One region of the Microbacterium sp. KKR3/1 genome, then DNA from elsewhere that is predicted to be linked to it. Evidence: riboswitches for the same ligand, from Rfam matches in the RefSeq annotation. Region 1 holds a riboswitch; the other holds the start of a gene.

Region 1 (7,307 bases):
CAGAACTTCTCCCAGCACACCTGCACGGCGGACGACATCACCAGGTTCGGCGTCGACGTGTCCTTTCCCGCGGCACGTCGCGCCTGCTGCCAGCGACGCTTGAAGGCGAGGCCGCCCAGCATGCACGCCTCGGACGAACCGACCGTCGAGGTACCGATGGCCCCCGAGGCATCCGGCGCGTTCCAGAGGTTCGCCAGCATGTGCCAGCAGTTGTCCTCGATCGCCGCCGTCTGCGGGTACTCGTCCTTGTCGATCATGTTCTTGTCGAAAGACGAGGTGTACACCTGCTTGGCGTCGTCATCCATCCACGTGCTGACGAACGTCGCCAGGTTGAGGCGCGCATTGCCGTCGAGGATCGTCTCGTCCTCGACGATCTGCCTCGCCGTGGCAGGGAGCGAACCCTGGGGCGGGATCAGATGGCGCGGGGCGACCGACGCCTCCCCCGGGCGCGTGAACATCGGCTCGTAGCCGGAGGAGGGCGTGCTGCTCATACGAGAACCTTTCGGTGGAGGCGTCCTTGCGGCCTTGCCGCCCACCGTAGCGAGATCGCGCCGACGTATCGACCGGTTCGCGACAGACCCTAGCTCCACACGAAGCGGAACGTGCCCACGACGACAGCAGCGGCGAGCGCGAGCGCCATGATCGCGATGCCGCCCATCAGCGCCACTGCGTCTCTCGGGTGCAGCCGCGACGGACGCGACCAGGTGCGGGGGATGTCGGAGGCGAAGCCGCGCGCTTCCATCGCGAGTGCCAGTTTGGAGCCGCGCCTCACGGCGAACACGAGCAGCACGAAGGCCATGGAGAAGAACCGTCGGAGCACGCCCCGGTCCCCCACACCGCGCGCACGACGAGCCAGGCTCATGGTGCGCCAGTCATCGAGGAACAGGCCCAGCATCCGCGTACCGGCGAGGATGCCCAGCACGAAGCGACTCGGCAGCTTGGCGACCTGGGCCAGCGCGTCGGCGAGTTCGGTCGGGTCGGTGCCGCCGAAGAGCAGGATGGTGGGCAGCCCGAGCGCGACCACGCGCAGGCTCACCGCGATCGCGAGGGTGATGGAGTCCTCGCTGATCGTCGCGAACCCGAAGGTCCAATAGATCCGCCCGGCCGGTTCGGCGTACAGCAGCATGCTCACGCCGGCGATCGGCGCGAAGATCGCGATCGGCAGCAGCCTCCGCAGCACCGTCGAGGGGCGCAGTCTGGTCAACGGCAGGCAGAGCAACTGCAGGACGATCGCGGCCAGCGCGCTCGTGATGTCGATGGACGCGAACAACGGCACCGACAGCAGCACGGCGAGCACCAGCTTCGTCACCGGGTTCACCCCGTCGAGCCACACCGGCCGTGCGGTCTCGATCGCCGTCACGCTGCCGCCCCCAACTCGATGCGATGACCACCCAGGTGTCGGACCACGGCATCGTCGTGCGTCACCGCGATGATCGACCGTCCACGCGTGATCTCCTCCTGCAGGAGCGCGACGAGGGAGATCCATCCACGCCGGTCCTGACCGAACGTCGGCTCGTCGAGCACGATCACCTCCGGTGCCCCCGCCAACGCCGTCGCGACGGACAGCCGCCGCTTCTGGCCGCCGGAGAGCGTGAACGGGTTGGCCAGCGCGAGCGGCGCGAGGCCGAGTCGCTCGAGGAGATCATCGACGACGGCGTCCGTCCTCGCACGGTCCCAGCCGAGCGCGCGCGGACCGACAGCGAGCTCGTCACGCAGTGTCTGGGTGAGGAACTGGTGCTCCGGCTCCTGGAAGACCATGCCGATACGGGTGAGCAACTCGCGCGACGTCCACCGGATCGGGCGGGTGCCTTTGCGCCCCGCCAACTCGGGTGCCGACCGCACCTCTCCTGCTTCTTCGGGGATGAGTCCGGCGAGCGTGAGCGCAAGGGTCGATTTGCCCGCCCCGTTGGGCCCGGTGATCACGGTCGCGTTCGCTCGCGGTACGTGCAGGTCGAGTCCCGCCTGCACGACGACGCCCGTTTCCCTCGCAATCGAGAGCCCGGGGGCGGAGAGCGCATCGGGTGCCGTCACCCGCTCCAGCACGGGCAGGTCGATGCCCCGCTCGGGCACCCACACCCCGGCATCGGCGAGCACATCGCCGTGGACCGCGAACACGTGCTCGGGCGTCCCATCCGCGAGCAGCCCGCCGTCGGCCGCCAGCACGATCACACGCGTCATCAGATCGACCCAGACCGGCGTGCGATGCTCGACGACGATCAGTGTCGCACCGGAGGAGATCACCGCCCGCTCGACACTCGCCCGCACCTCGCGCACGCCCTCGGGGTCGAGGTTCGCGGTCGGCTCGTCGAGCAGCAGCAGGCCCGGGCGCATCGCGAGCACGCCGGCCAGCACCAGTCGCTGCTTCTGGCCGCCCGAGAGCGCCTTCGTGGGACGCTGCGGCGAGACGTCGAGGCCCACGGCGTCGAGAGCCTCCGCGACTCGGCCCGGGATCTCGGACGCCGCGACACCGAGATTCTCACAGCCGAACGCCACATCATCGCCGACTTTCGACAGCACGATTCCGGCATCGGGGTCCTGGAGGACGAGCCCCACGCGACCGTGCCGCGATTCCGGGGACGCGCCGTCGATGCGCAGGGCACCGGTGCGCTCCCCCTCGTCATCGCCACCCAGGACGCCGGCGAGACCGGCGAGCAGAGTCGACTTGCCCGCGCCCGATGCGCCGAGAAGCAGCACCCGCTCGCCCGGGTCGATCGTGAACGAGACGTCGGCGACGGCTGGGCACTTTCGACCGGCATACCGCCAGCCCCAGCCCGCAGCCTGCACGCGGGCCGGGGCGGCGAAGCTCACGCTCAGACCTCGCGCACGTGCTCTCGCCCGACGGCGAAGCGGTTGAGTGCGCCGGTGACGGCGAGGGCGCGCACGAGCAGCCACCCGACCACGCCCGCGAGGATCGCGCCCGAGATGACGACGCTGACCAGATAGATGGTGTTGAACTCGAGCGACTTCAGGATGTTCGGCGAGCTGCCGTAGAACAGCTCGAACACCCAGGCGGCGACCGCTGCGCCGACACCCGCGAGCGCGGCGACCACGATGCCGAAACGACGATAGAAGAACAGCGCGAAGATGATCTCCGCACCGAGGCCCTGCACGATGCCAGACAGCACGGTCGAGACGCCCCACACGTTGCCGATCAGCATCGACACGATCGCCGCGACCAGCTCGACCACCAGCGCGGCGCCCGGCTTGCGGATCACGAGGCCGCCGACGACGCCGCCGAGCAGCCAGATGCCGACGGCGATGCCGCCGAGACCCGGGGTCAGGGCGTCAGCGGCGCCGAACCAGGCGTAGCCGATGGTGTTCCAGCCCCAGAAGACGAGGCCGATCGCGACGCCGAGGACGGCGGCGACGACGATGTCGACGACGCGCCAGCGCCAGATCGACGTGGGTCGCAGACCGTTCGCGGCGGATGTCTGCTTCGCGGATGCGGACGTGGACGTACTCATCTGAACTCCTCCCTGCGCTGGCATGACCCAGATCAGGTTCGACGGTCGAAGCGCGATTCGCTCCCTCTCAGCCCGGCTCGCCGGACTCCCGTGGTTGTGCTGATGATCTTACCCGGTGGCGACACCGGCGTGGCGACAGGGCTTCGCGCCGCGGAACACGCCGGGGATTGGGTACCGTAAACGAGTGACCGCTTCAGATCCCGCCGACGAGGCGACGGGCGTCGTCAGCGACGACGGCTCGCGGACGGCCGCCCCCTCCGGGCCTGTGGACGACCTGGCGATCGCGTCGGACCCCGCCGCCCCCGCATCGGAGAGCGCCGCACCCTTCGCCGCCGATCGACTCTTCGCCGGCGACACGCCCCCGTCGGATCCCTCCGTCGTCTCCGCCGTCCCGGTCGACGCCGCCGCGATCGGCGCGCTGTTCACTGTGGACCGGACGCCCGCACGACGCCACGGCACGGCTTCGCCAGACGACCCCGCGCCGGCGTCCGATCCGGAGCCCGTGCTCGACCCGGAGCCCGTGCACGACCCGGAGCCGGCGCTCGACCCGGAGCCGGCGGATGGTCCCGCGACTCCGCCACTCACGAAGCCGCCCTTCCAGCCCCGCCGACGCGGCGAGGGTGAGGAGGCGCAGGAGCCCGATGAGGCCGAGGCGCTCGTCGACGGCGCGGCCGTGCAGTGGGCCGACGGCACGACGGGCGCGACCGCACTGACCTGGGTCGATGCCGCCGCCGTCGGTGCGCACACGGCCACGGCGACGTTCGAGCAGACCCCGGAAACCGAACAGAACGGCGGGCTCCTCCGTGGGGCTCGCCTGCGGCCGGCCATCGCTCGCCCGGGAATCCTGGTGCCGCTGGTCGCGCTCACCGCGCTGGTCGCCGGCTATGCGGGCACGACTTTGCTCTGGCCGCTGCACGAGGTTCCGCCGACGGCGCAGTCCGTCGAGTTCGACACGGTTCCCGCTCCCGCCGCGACGATCACCTGGCCGAGTGAGGGCAGCGCGTCCGTCGGCATCGCCGGGCTCACCACCGCGGCGTCGATCACCGATCCGGTGAGCATCGCGAGCATCACCAAGGTCGTGAGCAGCTTGATGGTGCTCGACCGCATGCCCCTCGCCCTCGGCGAGCAGGGGCCGGAGTTCGGCTTCACCTACGGCGACAGCGTGGACTACTGGAACTACCGGCGCAGCGATCAGTCTGCACTCGATGTCCCCGTCGACGGCGTCCTCACCGAGTACCAGATGCTCCAGGGCACACTCCTCGGGTCGGCGAACAACTACATCGACCGGCTGGTGTCCGAGATCTGGGGCTCGGACCAGGAGTTCGCGGCCGCCGCCGAGGTGTGGCTGCGCGATCGTGCGCTCACCGACATCACGGTGGTCACCCCCTCCGGTTTCGACGAGCGCAATGTGGCGACCCCTGCGGCCCTGATCAAGCTCGGTGAGCTGGCCATGCAGAACCCCGTGTTCGCGGAGATCGTCGGCACCCGGTCAGTGGACCTCCCGGGTGCGGGCACGGTCGTCAACACCAACGGGATGCTCGCCGATCCGGGCGTCGTCGGCATCAAGACCGGCACGCTGGTCGGCTGGAACCTGCTGACGGCGAAAGACCTGACGATCGGGGACACCACGGTGCATCTGTTCGCGGCGGCGCTGAATCAGGCGGGCGACGACGAGCGCCTCGCTCTCACCCGTTCGCTGTTCGCCGAGACGGAGGCCGCCCTGGATGCACAGGAGGCAGCCGTCGCGAAGGGCACGGTCGTCGGGCAGGTCACGACCGACTGGGGCGAGAAGGTCGACGTGGTCACCGAATCCGATGCCGATGTCGTGCTCTGGAACGGTGCTGTCGCCACTGCGACCACGGCCTTCGATCTCGGCGACAAGCGGGACGAGGACGCCACCGTGGGCACCTTGACCGCGGCCGGACCGCTCAACACCGCGACGGTTCCCCTGGTCCTGGCCGATGACGTCGAGGGGCCGAGCCCGTGGTGGCGCCTGACCCACCCCCTGGAACTGCTCGGGATCACGGACGACGGGTCCTGACACTTCGCTCGGCCGAGTACAGCACGACGCCCCATCCCGCGTGAGCAGGATGGGGCGTCTGCGTGATGCCGCTCAGTCGCGAGAGGCGGAGCCGTCGGCCCCCTCCTCGAGAAGCGCCTGGGCAGCAGCCGTCTCGGCGGCAGGAACCTGCGCCCCCACCGAGGCGCCGGCGACGGCCGCAGCCGCGTGCACGCTCTCCTCGTCCGCGTCACCGGTGACCACGACGGGCGTCGAGCCGGTGAGGGCCTCTTCGGCGTCGATGTCTGTGGCCGCCTGCTCGAACTGCGACTGGTACAGGCGCCAGTAGGCTCCTTGCGCGGCGATCAGCTCGTCATGTGTGCCCTTCTCCACGATGTCGCCGTGCTCCATCACGAGGATGAGGTCGGCATCGCGAATGGTCGACAGACGGTGCGCGATCACGAAGGACGTGCGTCCCTTGCGAAGGGCGGCCATCGCGTGCTGCAGCAAAAGCTCGGTGCGGGTGTCGACGGCCGACGTGGCCTCATCGAGGATGAGGATCGACGGCTGTGCGACGAACGCGCGCGCGATGGTGATGAGCTGACGCTCGCCCGCGGAGACGTTCGCGGCATCCTCGTCGAGCACCGTGTCGTAGCCCTCGGGGAGGGCGTGGACGAAGCGGTCGACGTAGGTCGCCTTCGCCGCGGCGAGGACCTCGTCGTCGGTCGCGGTGGAGCGACCGTAGCGGATGTTCTCGCGGATGCTCCCCGCGAACAGCCACGGATCTTGCAGCACCATCCCGGTGCGCGACCGCAGCTCATCCCGGGTCACCTCGGCGATGTCCTGACCGTCGAGCATGATGCGTCCGCCGCTGAGCTCGTAGAAACGCATGATCAGGTTGACCAGGGTCGTCTTCCCCGCACCGGTCGGCCCCACGATCGCGACGGTCTGCCCCGGCTCCACCCGGAACGACAGGTCTTTGATCAGCGGACGATCCGGCGTGTACGAGAATGCGACGTTCTCGAACTCGATGACGCCCTTGCCCTCGACGAGCTCCGGAGCATCGGCATCGTCTGCCTCCTGCTCGTCCGCGTCGAGAAGCTGGAACACGCGCTCCGCCGACGCCGTACCCGACTGGACCACCGCAGCCATGCCGCCGAGCTCGGAGAGCGGCTGCGTGAACTGCTGCGAGTACTGGATGAACGCCTGCACATCGCCGAGACGGAGCTGTCCGTTCGCGACCATCAGACCACCGAGCACCGCGATGCCCACGTAGCTGAGGTTTCCGACGAACATCATCGCCGGCATGATGATGCCGGACAGGAACTGCGCCTTGAAGCTGGCCTGGAACAGCTCTTCGTTCTCGGCCTGGAACTTGTCGAGCGCGTCTTTCTCACGTCCGAAGACCTTCACCAGCGCGTGGCCGGAGAACGCCTCCTCGACGCGGGCGTTGAGCCGTCCGACCTTGCGCCACTGCGTGCCGAAGGCCTTCTGCGAGCGCGGACCGATGATGCCGAAGATCACACCCATCAGCGGCAGCGTGATGAGGGCGACGAGCGCGAGCTGCCAGGAGATCGAGAACATCATCACGAGCACGCCGATGACGGTGAGCACGGAGGTGAGCGCACCGGACAGCGATTGCTGCATCGTCTGGGTGATGTTGTCGATGTCGTTCGTGACGCGCGAGATCAGCTCACCGCGCTGCACCTTGTCGAAGTACGACAGGGGCAGACGGTTGATCTTCGCCTCGACCGCCTCGCGCAGACGCCACATGGTGCGCACCATGATCACGTTGATGACGTACCCCTGGATCCAGGTGAGGAACGCCGCGGCGACATAGATGG
Region 2 (7,307 bases), on a different contig from region 1:
GCGGTCCCCGGTTGACGACGACGGCCACGTCCGGCTTGCCTGTCGACTTGAGTCCTGCGGCGACACCGGCCGCTTCGAATCCTGCGGGGGCGGTGACGCTCACGGCGCGACTCCGTTCAGTGAGAGGGCGCGGGCCTCGGGCAGTCCCAGCGCGATGTTCATGGATTGGATGGCAGCGCCGGCGGTGCCCTTGACGAGGTTGTCGACGGCGGTGACCACGGTGACGCGGTTGGCGGAACGGTCGATCGCGAGACCGATCAGTGCGGTGTTCGCGCCGACCACGTCGGCGGTCCGCGGGAATCGTCCTTCCGGGAGCAGCTGCACGAAGGTCTCATCCCCGTACGCGCTCTGCCAGGCGTCCCGGATCTGCGCATCGGTCGCGCCGGACGCGATCGGCGCCGTCGAGGTCGCGAGGATGCCGCGCGACATCGGGACCAGCACCGGGGTGAAGGAGATCCGGATGCCGTCGGGGTCTGCGCCCGAGGCTGCGGCGAGCGCCTGACGGATCTCGGGAATGTGCCGGTGGGTTCCACCGACGGCATACGGGTTCGCGGATCCGAGGATCTCGCTCGCCAGGAGATTCGTCTTGAGGCTCTTCCCCGCACCGGACGGGCCGACCGCCAGCACCGAGACGATGTCGGAGGCGTCGATGACCCCGGCGGCCACTCCCGGGGCGAGGCTGAGGCTCACGGTGGAGGCGTTGCAGCCGGGAGCGGCGATGCGCGTCGCACCCCGGAGGTGCTCGCGCTGCTTCACGCCGTCGACCAGGAGCTCCGGCACGCCGTAGGTCCACGCCTCATGGAACGCACCGCCGTAGAACGCGTCCCAGGCCGCGGCCGACGTGAGCCGATGGTCGGCTCCGGCGTCGATCACGAGCGGGGCGTCGCCCAACGCGTCGGTGTACTGACCGGACTGCCCGTGCGGGAGCGCCAGGAAAACGATGTCGTGGCCGGACAGGATGTCCGGTGTCGTCTCCTGCAGCGTGAGGTGCGCCAGGGAGCGCAGGTGCGGCTGGTGATCGACGAGGGGTTGCCCGGCGTTCGAATGCGCCGTGACGGTGCGGATCTCCACGTCGGGATGGTCTGCCAGGAGGCGTAGGATCTCGCCGCCTGCGTAGCCGGATGCGCCGGAGACGGCGACGGAATACGTCATGCTTCTACCTTAACGGTCGGGTCTTCCTCGAAAGGAGGACCGAGGGGCGGGGCCGGAGGCGGCGACACCGGCACTCACCGCCGCAAGGGGGCAGGCAGGAGGGCGGGGTCGCCTACAGTCGGCGGCCGCGGCGTCGGCGCACAGCGATGACGCTCGGAGCGAGCGTCGGAGAAGCGGTGGCGGCCGAAGGCATGTCGCGACAGTAGCGCGGCCCCGGCGGCCACCGCAAATCCGGGCCGTCATCCGGCGGGCGAGAACTCCATCGGCGCGGCGAAGAAGGCCAGCTCGTGCGCGCTCGAGACCTCGAACACGCGGCTCATCCTCGCGCGGGTCGCGGCGTCCGCCCGTGCGGCTGCTCCGGAGGCGTAGAGGATCGCCGTCTCGGTCGCCTCCTCGAACGCAGGGTCGGCGTATGTCGCGAGCCAGGAGGCGAAGGGATGCTGCGGATCCCGCGCGTACTCGCCGAACTCCCCGGCATGCAAGCGCCGGCCGAGGTCGGTGTAGAGCCAGAAGCAGGGAAGGACGGCTGCGACGATCTCGGCGTAGTCCCCGCCGAATGCGACCGACCTGAGGTGATCGAGGTAGGCCGTGGTCGCCGCCGACGGTTCCGCGGCGAACGTCGCCGCGCTCACCCCCTGCTGCGGCGTCAACCACGAGGCATGGAGTTCGAGCTCGCCCACGATGGACCCGTGGGCGGAGTGTGCCCAGAACGCCTGCTCAGCCGACGTCGGGGCTCGTCGCGCCGCCTCCGACAGCACCCGGGCGTACTCGCGCAGGTACAGGGCATCCTGCGCGAGGTACGAGAGGAAGGGCTCGCGCTCCAGCGAGCCGTCAGCAAGAGCACGGATGAACGGCAACTCGTCGATCTGTGCGCGGATGTCGGCGATGCGCTGCCACCACTCGGATGCGACCTCCGAGGCAGGGACGTCCGAGGCGGCGACCTCCGACGCAGCGACTCTGCTCGTCGTGTCCGCCCGCGCCCACAGTCCAGCGAAGTGGTTGATGGGGCCGTGCCCGCGCCCCACCCGCAGTGCCTCCCCCGCACGGAGCGATTCACGCAGCCAGCTCCGCGCCGCGCGGACCGCGTGCTCCGGCTCCAGACCCCGTGCCAACAGCGTGGCGAGGGCGGAGGAGAGCGAGCAGCCGGTGCCGTGGGTGCTCGAGGTGACGATACGCGCCCCGCTGTACTCCTGACGTCGCCCGTGACGAGCGTCGATCAGCGCGTCCGGGGCGTCGTTCCCCGCGAGATGTCCGCCCTTGACCAGCACGGCGACCCCGACATCCGTCGACAGGTCTTCCGCGGCGGCGATCGCCTCCGGCCAGTCCCCGACGTCGCGCCCCGACAGGACGGCGAGCTCGGCCAGGTTCGGAGTCACGAGCGTGGCGCGACGGAGCAGATCCCGCAGTTCCCGCTCCGCATCCGGCTGCAGGAGCCGATCCCCCGAAGTCGCCACCATCACCGGATCGAGGACGACGATGGGCGGACGGACCCGATCGAGCCACGCAGCGACCGTCCGGATGACCTCGGCGTCGGCGAGCATCCCGATCTTCACCGCGTCGATCACGATGTCATCCGACACCGCGTCGAGTTGGTCGCGGAGGAACTCTGCCGGCGGCACGTGCACACCGCGCACGCCCTGGGTGTTCTGCGCGGTCAGCGCGGTGAGCACGGCCATGCCGTATCCGCCGTTGGCCGCGATCGATTTGATATCGGCCTGGATCCCTGCGCCACCGGACGGGTCGCTCCCGGCGATGCTCAGCACACGCGGAACCGAACCTGCGAGCCACCGCCGCCGGAAAGCACGGGCGGTCGCCGCAGGGTCTTCCGCCGCGCACAGCGCCGAGACCACGGCGATCCCGGCTGCACCGGCACCCCGCAGTGCCTCGGTATCGTCGAGCCCCACGCCGCCGATCGCGACGCACGGGAGCGGACTGCGTGCGACGAAGTCACGGAATCCGTCGATCCCGAGCGGCGCCGGGTGATCCGGCTTCGTCGCGGTGGGACGGATCACACCGACACCCAGGTAGTCGACCGTCCCCACCGGCAGGGCGAGAACGGCCTCGAGGTGCGCGGCACTGTTCGCCGTGAGGCCGATCAGCGCATCGGGTCCCAGTACCTCGCGCGCCCGCCGCACGGACGCATCGCCCTGCCCCAGATGCACGCCGTCGACGCGCGCACCCCGTTCGCGGGCGGCGACGGCAGCATCCAACCGGTCGTTCACGACGAGGAGCGCCCGTCCGTCGATCGCCCGCGACACCGCGATCAGCTGTTCGACGATCTCGGCCTCCGTCGCGGTCTTGTCCCGCACCTGGACGACGCGCACACCACCCTCCACAGCCTGACGGACGGTCTCGACGACACCACGATCACCGCAGAGTTCGGGATCGGTCACGAGATAGAGCGAGAGATCGGCGGTCACCGCGCACCGCTCTCGACGCGAGCCTCGGCGACGAGGTCTTCCGGGCGCAGCGCTGCGAGTGCATCCAGCAGCGAGACCGCGAAACTGCCCGGACCCCGTGCTGTCGTTGCGGCATGCTCGGCGGCGATCGTGTATCCGAGGCTCGCGGCGGCGACCGCCGTGAGCGCATCGTGCCCCGTCACCCTGGCGGCGCCGAGGAGCGCGGCCATGACTGCGCCGAGGGCACAACCGCCGCCGGTGACCCTGGTCAGGAGCTCATGACCGTTCGCGAGTCGCAGGACCCGCTCGCCGTCGGTGAGGAGATCGACCGGACCCGAGACCGCGACCACGGCACCCGTCCTCGTCGCCAGGGCAGCCGCAGCGTCGGCAGCGGCATCCGTACTGTCCGTCGCGTCGACACCTCGGCCACCCGCGCTGACTCCGGCGAGGGCGAGGATCTCGGAGGCGTTGCCTCGGATCGCGGTCGGGCGCTGATTGGCCAGGTCATGCGCCAGCGTCGTGCGGATCGGCAGGGTGCCGATCGCGACCGGATCGAGCACCCACGGTGTCCCGGACGCGGTCGCGCCGGCGACGGCTTCGAGGATCGCAGCCCGCTGCTCCGGCGTGGGCGTGCCGAGGTTGATCAGCAGGCCGGAGGCGACCCCGGCGAACAGCTCGGCCTCGCCGACGATGTCGACCATCGCGGGTGCCGCACCGGCGGCGAGCAGCACGTTGGCGGTGAACCCCGTGACGACCGCGTTGGTGATGCAATGCGTCAAGGGCGGAGCCTCACGCACCACCTCCCACAGCGCCGCGGCGGAGCCGACGAGATCGGTGGTGGATTCAGGACGCAGAAGATCGCTCATCGCGACATCCCTTCGCTAGTACGAACTAGATCAGGTTCGACGGGTCTGTTCTCAGCCGCGGATGCGGCACCCCGTGTCACTGCTCGCAGTCTAGCGATCGGCCAGGAGTGCGCGTTCCTCCGCCCGGGTGAGTCCGGCACGTCGCGGCCGATCGACGCCGCGGGCGCGCTCATCGACGATGACCCGCCCGATCGTGTCGGCGAGGGCGCGGAGCGAGCCTCCCGACGCACGGAACGCTGCGTTGGACCGCGTCATGAATCCCGTCATCTCCGGCGGCAGCCACAGCGGAAGCGACCGCGGTCCGGCCCAGTGCTCGACCTCCCGAGCGACGAGCCAGTCCTCGTCGGCGACGACCGTGTCACCGGAGTGCCCTGCTGCCGAACGTACCGCCTCCAGCACGTCGGCGAGCGAATGCCTGTCACCGATCGCGTTCACCACCCCGCTCCGCGTCACCGTCACGATGAACTCGGCCAGGTCGTCGACATCGATCACCTGCGCAGCTCTCCCCTCGAGCGGTGGCAGCAGCACCGGCTCCGCGCCGGCGCGCGTGAACGCCGCCGCCCAGTATCCGAACCTGTCGCTCGGATCTCCGTCCCCGACGATGAGCCCGGGGCGCACGATGAAGGCCCGCGCTCCGAGCGCCGAGACGGCGTCTTCGGCCGCGGCCTTCTGCGCCCCGTACTCGTAGACGTCTCCGGGACGGGCGGGCGGATGACGGGGAGCTGATTCGTCGGCCCCGACCGTCTCATCATCGGCGTACACGGACATCGAGGACACATACGTCCACCGTGCGGCACGCTCACCGAGAGCGTCGACGGCAAGAGCGACGTGCGACGCTTGCGAGGAGATGTCGACCACATGGTCCCAGTCGCGCTGCGCGAGTGCGTCGTACGCCTCGGCAGCCTCCCGGTCTCCGCGCACGAGCTCGGCACCCTCGGGCGCAGGTCGTGTTCCGCGGGCGAGACAGGTCACTGCCGCACCGGCATCGACCCATCGACGCGCGATCCGCCCCGAGAGCCAGCCCGTACCGCCGAGGATCAGCACATCCGACATGGCTCCATGTCAGCAGGAATCGACCACACGCGAAAGAGCTTCCGCTCAGAGCAGATTGCGCCCGAGGTCGTGCTCAGTCGCGCAGCGCCGCCCCGAACCGTTCGGCCGCCACCGCGACGCCCGCGAGCTTGGCCTCGGTGGCCTCCGCAGCGGTGAGGGTGCGGTCGTCGGCACGGAACCGCAGGGCGAACGTCAGGCTCTTGGAGCCTTCCGGCACCCCCTCCCCGCGATAGTCGTCGACGAGACGCACGGACTCGAGCATCGCACCGGCGCCCTCAGCGAGAGCCGCCTGCACATCCGCGGCGGGAACCTCGGCCGGCAACGTCAGCGAGACGTCCTGCGTGGCAGCAGGGAACGTCGACAGCGACGCGGCCACGACACGGCCGCCCGCGAGCGACAGGACGCGGTCGAGGTCCAGCTCGAACACGGTCGCACGGCCGGGGAGGTCGGCCCCCTCCGCCACCGCGGGGTGCAGCTCGCCGACGTAGCCGACCTCTTCCTCCGCGATCCGGAGGGATCCGGTGCGGCCGGGGTGGAGTGCGGCACGCTCGGCCTGCACGACGTCGATCTCGACTCCGGCGGCGGCGGCGATCACACGGACGGCGTCCAGCGCCTCGACCAAACCGGCGGGTTCGGCCGGGCGACCGGGCTGGCGCGGTGACACGTGGCCGGTGAGCAGCGCCGAGACGAACCGGTGCTGCGGCGGGATTGAGGCGTTCAGCGCGGCGAGCGTCTCTTCCGACGGGCGCTCCCCCAGGGGCGGCACATCCTCCGTACCGTACTCCACACCGGGCTCGGGCAGGAAGACGACGCCCGTCTCGAAGATCGCGAGGTCGGTGAGCCCGCGCGAGATGTTGCGGTGCGCGGTCTGCAGCAGACCGGGGATGAGCGATCGACGCAGGGAGGGCGCCTGACCATCGAGCGGATTCGCCAGGCGGATGCTCGGCAGGTGCTCCCCCGACGCGGAACCGTGCAGGTCGTTCTGCACCTCGGTGGTGAACGGGAACGACGGTGTCTCGACGAGCCCCGCGGCGGCCAGGGCATCGGCCACGCGACGGCGACCCTGCTGATGCGCGGTGAGCCCGCGACCGGACGGAGGCGTCGGCAGCACCGAGGGGATGCGGTCGAGCCCGTGGATGCGGGCGACCTCCTCGGCGAGCGTCCACTTGTCGGTCAGGTCGGGACGCCAGGTCGGCGGGATCACGATCCAGCCGGACCCTGTCTCGGAAGCGGTGACGTCAGCGCCGATGGTGGTCAGCGCCCCGGTGATCTCGTCGTCGGTGTAGTCGACGCCGATCAGACCCTGCACGAATCCGGCCGGGAGCTCGATCTCGCCGACGAAGACCTCGGCGAACAGTGCGCCACCCTCCTCGGTGAGCGTGCCACCGGCGAGCTCGACCATCAGGTCTGCCGCCCGGCGCGCGGCCGCGAAGGGGATGAGCGGGTCGACGCCGCGCTCGAAGCGCTTGGACGCCTCGCTGGGCAGCTTGTGACGGCGTGCCGAGCGGGCGATGGTCGTCGGGTCGAAGGTCGCGGCCTCGATGAGCACGTTCCTGGTGGTGTCGCTCATCTCCGTCGTGCCGCCGCCCATGACACCGGCGAGGCCGATCGGCCCCGACTCGTCGGTGATGAGCAGGTCTTCCACGTGCAGCGCGCGCTCGACGCCATCGAGCGTGGTCATCTTCTCGCCCGGGGTCGCACGCCGCACGGTGATGCCGCCGGTGAGCTTGTCGAGGTCGTATCCGTGCAGCGGCTGGCCGAGTTCGAGCATCACGTAGTTGGTGATGTCGATCAGCACGCCCAGCGAACGCATGCCCGCGAGGCTGAGCCGCGCGAC

Evidence for each region. Region 1 has a riboswitch for thiamine pyrophosphate ahead of LVJ59_RS12215 (ECF transporter S component). Riboswitches for the same ligand answer to the same signal wherever they lie in the genome.
Region 2: it holds a riboswitch for thiamine pyrophosphate, as region 1 does, so the genes downstream of both, thiM (hydroxyethylthiazole kinase) here and LVJ59_RS12215 (ECF transporter S component) in region 1, are expected to answer to the same signal.

Annotation. Positions count from the first base shown of each region.
Region 1 covers NZ_JAJSDW010000002.1:111,507-118,813, reverse strand. The annotation lists gene LVJ59_RS12230 (glutamate decarboxylase) at 1-491, opposite strand, end outside; gene LVJ59_RS12225 (energy-coupling factor transporter transmembrane protein EcfT) at 581-1,360, opposite strand; gene LVJ59_RS12220 (ABC transporter ATP-binding protein) at 1,357-2,814, opposite strand; gene LVJ59_RS12215 (ECF transporter S component) at 2,811-3,464, opposite strand; TPP riboswitch at 3,455-3,566, opposite strand; gene LVJ59_RS18120 (D-alanyl-D-alanine carboxypeptidase) at 3,649-5,505, shown strand; gene LVJ59_RS12205 (ABC transporter ATP-binding protein) at 5,578-7,307, opposite strand, start outside.
Region 2 covers NZ_JAJSDW010000003.1:13,013-20,319, forward strand. The annotation lists gene argJ (bifunctional glutamate N-acetyltransferase/amino-acid acetyltransferase ArgJ) at 1-103, opposite strand, end outside; gene argC (N-acetyl-gamma-glutamyl-phosphate reductase) at 100-1,152, opposite strand; gene LVJ59_RS14935 (bifunctional hydroxymethylpyrimidine kinase/phosphomethylpyrimidine kinase) at 1,392-3,572, opposite strand; gene thiM (hydroxyethylthiazole kinase) at 3,569-4,417, opposite strand; TPP riboswitch at 4,408-4,501, opposite strand; gene LVJ59_RS14945 (NAD-dependent epimerase/dehydratase family protein) at 4,508-5,470, opposite strand; gene pheT (phenylalanine--tRNA ligase subunit beta) at 5,544-7,307, opposite strand, start outside.